Regions from separate parts of the uncultured Paraglaciecola sp. genome, predicted to be linked through region 1. Evidence: predicted binding sites of a transcription regulator. Region 1 holds the regulator's gene; the other holds the start of a gene.
What was found. The regulator LexA, encoded in region 1, represses DNA repair genes until DNA is damaged. The targets are predictions, from matches to a motif close to TACTGTATNNNNATACAGTA.

Region 1 (3,220 bases):
CTTGAGTGGCCAATTTAGAATAATATTCAACGTCATTGTCCATATACTTATAGTGCCACTTCCATTGTGAACCGGTCACTAAAATAGACACATCAGGTTCGCTAGCATCTTCCATATCAATTAACAAATTCATTGCTGGCACTGCCATCACAACCAATATAATAAAAGGGATCACTGTCCAGGCAATTTCAACTTTTACATTTTCATGGAAATTAGCAGGCTTAACACCCCTAGATTTCCTATGGAAGTACATAGAAATAAACATGGCGATAAAAACACCGGCCCCTATCACCACACAGATAACAAACATCAACATATGCATATCGTAAACACCAGCACTAATATCTGTCACACCTTTAGTCATGTTTAGCTGGTATTGCTCAATATTATCTTTCGTTTCTGCAAACACCGACGTAGTCATCAATGCAGATAGCATAGTTCCAACCTTGAACAAAATTCTCTTCACATGGCACCTCATATACGTTAAACGTATTTTTTATTTTCACTGAAACACTAACTTCAAATAGAAATTGAAAAATCCCTATTTGGTTTACGCTTATGTTAATTTATTGGTTTTTTTGCTTTTCTAATGTTAATGGTCTCTCATTTGATAGCGATTAGTCTAGCCTTTTTGTTTTACTTGCAATCAACTGATTAATTTTTAAACATAAATTGTTGATAAACAAAAAATAACAAAGATATAAAGAGAGGAAAACAACCAAAGGGTTCATAAATAGATATAGATTTAAAAGCGCATTATTAATCAACAATGCGCTGCATCAAGATTACATCCAATCGGCGTTACGAATAACCCCCACAGCGATGCCTTCTATATTAAACGGCTGAGTCGCCAAATCGACCTTAATGGGAGAAAACGCTTCGTTTTCAGCATGCAACAAAACCTGCCTGCCTTTTTTCTCAAGTCGTTTTACTGTAACGTCATCATCTACCCTAGCGACGACTACTTGACCATTGTGTACGTCCATAGTGCGATGAACAGCCAACAAATCGCCATCCAAAATACCGATGTCTTTCATACTCATTCCGTTCACTCTAAGCAAAAAATCAGCACTCGGCTTGAACAAACTAGGATCCACGCGATAATGGCCTTCAATATGCTCTTGAGCCAAAATAGGCTCTCCTGCAGCAACTCGGCCAATCAATGGTAAACCAAGCTCTTCGAGTTGGTCTTCAAGTGGTGCATTTAACTTAATGCCACGGGACGTACCAGGTAAAATTTCTATTACCCCTTTTCGCGCCAGGGCTTTTAAATGTTCTTCTGCTGCATTAGCAGATTTAAAACCTAATTCCCGGGCAATTTCAGCACGAGTAGGTGGCATACCTGTGTTCAACATCGTATTTTTAATCAGTTCAAGTACTTCTTCTTGTCGTGCAGTTAGTGGACGCATAACCAGCCTGTTTTTTTATACAGTTACCTTATTATATACAGTTAATGTTAAATCTCAAATTTGTTTTATGTTGACTGTGGAATGGTTTAATAAAATCAGATCAAACTGAAGCACCCATTATCAATTATTAAACTGCTAGGAATGTCTGTGGTATCCTTGCGAGTTTTAAATCTGCGAGTAAAGAGTATGTTGTGGCTGCATAGATTGCTGTTAGCAATAGTAACCGTACCGGTCAAATGGCTAGTAAAAGTAAACAGTACTCCAAGTGATCTTGAAGTTGAACTGGGCATAGATAAAACCCGTCCCATTGTTTATTTATTGCGAACCCGTTCTGTCACTGATCAGTTAGCACTCAAAATGTCTGCAATGGCATTAGGTTTACCCAAACCCACACTCAATTTGACTATCGACGATCAACGGCACTCTTCGTGTTTGTTCCTACAGAAACCCAAATCAGTACTAAACCGCAAAACAAAAGGTACTTCAATTCAAGAAGATGCGGCTAAACTATTTAGACTGCACAGAGAAAATTCAGACCTGGATATTCAGATAGTCCCTGTGTCTATACTTTGGGGTAGAGCACCAGGTAAAGACACCTCAGGTTGGTCAGATATCATCGCCAACCAAGTTTCACCTAGCTGGCTTCGTAAATTTTTTATTGTGTTGCTTTTAGGCAGAGATAATTTCGTCTGTTATAGCAAAGCCGTATCTTCGAGGAAAATGCTGGAGTTAAAGGGTAGCGATGAAGACATCGCCCATAAACTTATCCGCGTTGCCGGCACACATTTTTATCGCCGTCATCAAACATTAACAGGCCCCAACATTCTTGAACGTCACCAATTGTATAATAGTGTTCTGGGCGCAAAATCAGTGCGTAGGGCCATTGTTGGAGAAGCTCGCAGCAAACAATTAAGTCATCAACAAGCAAAACAACAAGCAAAAAAATATGTAGCTGAAATTGCAGCTGATTACCGTCCTGGTCTAATTAGGTTAGCTGAGAAAATTTTAACCAAAATTTGGAATAAAATTTATAACGGTATCGAAGTCAGGCATGCGGATAAAGTCAGAGCCTTGGCGCAAAATGGCCACGAGATTATCTATGTACCTTGTCATCGAAGTCATATGGACTACTTATTACTCACCTATGTTATTTATCATCAAGGGTTAGTCACACCCCACATAGCTGCTGGAATAAACTTAAATTTTCGCCCTATTGGCGGAATATTAAGAAAAGCTGGCGCGTTTTATCTTCGTCGCAGCTTTGCAGGCAACAAACTCTACTCAGCTGTGTTTCGCGAATATTTAGAACTGCTATTTAACAAAGGTTATTCGGTGAAATATTTTCCTGAAGGTGGCCGCAGCAGAACGGGGCGTTTATTACCCCCTAAAACTGGCATGTTAGCGATGACATTACAGGCGTTAATCAAAGGCATTAACCGCCCCGTCAGTATCGTACCGGTTTATATTGGTTACGAACATGTGATGGAAGTGTCCAGTTACCTTAAAGAACTGAACGGCACAGGTAAGAAAAAAGAATCTTTTTTACAAATATTTTCAGCCATTAAAAAACTCAAAAATTACGGTTACGGTTTTCTGAATTTTGGCGAGCCAATCAATCTGACTAATTACCTTGACCAGCAAGTGCCTAATTGGCGAGATGAGCAAGAAAATAATGTCGATAAGAAGCCTAAATGGTTGACACCAGTTGTCAACGAACTTGCTACAGATGTGATGGGCAGAATAAACCAAACGGCTGCAGTTAGCGGTATGTCAATTTGCGCAATCTGTTTGTTGTCGGCGAAAAAGCACGC
Region 2 (3,220 bases), on a different contig from region 1:
GACTGCACTAGATACATTACTTTTTTAACCGCAAACCCGCGTTTAATTCCTTGGTTTCCTGCGGTATTAATAGGTAAAGATTATGATGTGGCGATTAATATTTTAGAACAGGTAGCACCGCCATTAATCGTAACGAACAATACAGGTATCGCTTACAGATCCAATCAATTAGGAATTAAATGGATAGCAGGCCCCTTTTTGAATACCACCAATTCTTATGCTTTAATGGCCATGAAAGAGGAGTTTGATTGCAGCGGCGCTTTTATATCTAACGAGCTTAACCAACAACAAATGAAAAATATTGCCCGCCCTGCAAACTTTAAATTATTTTACAGCATCTATCATCCCATCTTATTAATGACCAGCAGACAATGTTTCTTCCAGCAAAGTGTGGGCTGTGAAAAACCCAGAATAGATAATGGTTGTATGCTGTCATGTGATAAATCAACCACAATTACTAATCTTAAAGGTGTGTCATTTGCGATTGATAAACAAAAGGCCGGTTACCCGAGTATTTATAATCAGGATCAGTTTTTAAATATGCAGGTGATAAATGATTTGGCTGACTTATTTGACGGTTTTCTAATTGATTTAACCAAAATTGGAGCTGGTGATAACCTTTCACCAGATAAGCTAGCATTGATCAGCCAGTTCGAACAGTTGTTGGCTGGTGACTCAAAGGTAGAAGTGACCTTAAACGCTATGGTGACAGAGTCAACAATGAGTCAGTATCACACTGGCTTGTAAGACAATTTAGACATCATCAACAACGATACAAAATCAGTTTTATGATTGTATTATTTATGAGTGATTAATGAGGGCAGCATAACGATGCAGCCCTCATTGGTTGGAATTGATTAGAACAACAGCGATAATCCAATAAATTAACCTGCTTTCTTCATCCAGCCTGCACACCAACCTTTGGCATTAACAACTTTGCCAGGGAAAAAGGCACATGGTCGCCACTCCTTACCCTCTTCACCTTGAATATATTGGCAATTGTCGCAGTATTGGCCTTCAACCTCTGAAGCATGCACATATTTAAGGGCAGCGGCTGTTGGATCATCAAGCGCCACTTGCTCTTGTGCGTTAGCGCTTAATGCCACCCCACCCAAAGTCAATCCGATAAGAGATGAACCTGATATTTTTAAAAAGTCACGGCGATTCACATTGTTCATAGTTGATATCCTAATTGGTAGACGAAAATAATAATGATTCTCTTTTACATTACCCCTAAAATGCAAAAAACTCGCTATTATGGCGAGTTCTTAGGGCTAACGTTATTGTTAGTTCATATACTTATACTTGTGTAATAAAAAATTAGATCCATTAAAAGCATGTAAAATATTCAATTATTTTGTTATTGAAATACAAAAAACAATTTACCTGTCATTCCTTGCCGATTACCCGGCCGTTTCACTTGCACATCTCATTTTCAGCGATATATATGCAAATTGCAATATTAAAATAAACAACGTTTAGGAAGTATGAATTCAAAATCACGCTAACTATTAATGAATGTGCTTGCTATCTAGCATATAGATCGCGCTATAATACTGTATAGATATACAGCATTGAGATGTAATGAATATTATACCGATCAAGGCTCAGGCTGGCATAACCGGTTTTGAGTCGCCCGCGTCAGAATACCAAACGCTGCCCATGTCTCTCGATGAAATACTTATTGACCACCCCGCTGCGACATTTGTAGGGCTTGCTGTAGGGGATAGTATGATAAGCCACGGCATATTCGATGGTGATGTGTTAATCGTTGACCGAGCAGCCAGACAGACCAACATGGACATTATAGTAGCTACATTAAATGGTGTTTTCATGTGTAAACTCTATGAGCGTAAAAAACAGTGTTTATTGTCAGGAAGCGATATTTACAAGACTTATCATCTAAAAGAGGGGGATGACTTTTTAGAAGAAGGCATTGTCATTCGCTCAGTTAGAAATCACCGTCAATCAACAAAGCTAGCAAAATGTTTGCGTTAGTTGATGTCAATAGTATGTATGCAAGTTGCGAGAAAATTTTCGATCCACTTGCCAGGCGAACAGGCGTTATTGTGCTAAGTAACAATGATGGTTGTGTCGTGGCTATGTGTAAGTTAGCCAAAGCAAAACTAGGTAATGTGAAGTTTCAACCATACTTCAAAATTAGCAAACAAGTCGAAGCATCTGGTGTGATAGTGCGCAGTTCTAACTATGAATTATATTCAGACTTATCCGCATCAATAATGGACATCCTCAGTCGATACTCACCCGAGCAACATATTTACTCAATTGATGAATCATTTCTTCGCTTTCAAACCCAACCTAAAGAAAACTGGTGGCACCTAGGAAAAGAGATAAGGCGGGTAATATGGCAAGAAGTGAGGCTACCAGTGTGTGTGGGTATGGGACCAACTGCGACACTGGCTAAGGCTGCAAACCATTACGCAAAGAAGAATAAAAATACAGGTGGCGTTAGTGTCGTTGATAAACAAAATATCATGATCGTGTTACAAGGAATGACAGTGGAGGATGTGTGGGGTATCGGTAGTCGCTTAGGTAAAAAATTAAGGGTTATGGCCATTGATAATGCGTGGAAGCTTTCTCAACAACCAGCCAAGTTAATGCGCCAGCAATTTTCTGTCAATATTGAGCGCACAGTAAGGGAGTTACAAGGTGAGCCATGTTTGACATGGGATGAAGTAAAGAGCCCCAAACAGCAAATATTCTCTACCCGAGCATTTGGTGAAAAAGTCACTGACTATGCATCACTAGAACAAAGCCTAGTGATGCACAGTGAAAAAGTAGCTAAAAAATCGCGTAAACAAGGGAGTTTAATAAAAATGATGGTGGCATTTGCTCATTCTAGTCCATTTTCAGATGGTCAAATTTATCGGCGCAATATACATCACGGTTTTTTTGATGCTACCGCAGATAGCCGAGATCTAGCCATTGCAGCCAGCGCTGCGGCAAAACAAATATATCGTCCCGGTGTGTTATTTCATAAATCAGGTGTGGGAGCCATAGAGCTGGTAGATGGCGCTATGTACCAACGAGATATGTTTTCATCACAAGGGCGTGATCCTCGTGTTATGGCTGCACTAGACACCATCAACCAACGTTTTGGCCCTGACTCTTTATCACTGGCTGCAAAAGGTATTCAAGGTAAATGGCAAATGCGCAGAGAAATGAAGTCACCTAATTACACATCATCATGGTTAGATAT

Region 2: the regulator LexA is predicted to act here: its motif matches at 1,555-1,574, upstream of Q0Y52_RS12855 (S24 family peptidase).

What each region holds. Positions count from the first base shown of each region.
Region 1 is NZ_CALSOK010000006.1:136,606-139,825, forward strand. Features, by position in the region: gene coxB (cytochrome c oxidase subunit II) at 1-421, opposite strand, end outside; gene lexA (transcriptional repressor LexA) at 786-1,409, opposite strand; gene plsB (glycerol-3-phosphate 1-O-acyltransferase PlsB) at 1,596-3,220, shown strand, end outside.
Region 2 is NZ_CALSOK010000013.1:179,687-182,906, reverse strand. Features, by position in the region: gene Q0Y52_RS12865 (peptidase U32 family protein) at 1-747, shown strand, start outside; gene Q0Y52_RS12860 (high-potential iron-sulfur protein) at 885-1,178, opposite strand; gene Q0Y52_RS12855 (S24 family peptidase) at 1,585-1,998, shown strand; gene Q0Y52_RS12850 (Y-family DNA polymerase) at 1,986-3,220, shown strand, end outside.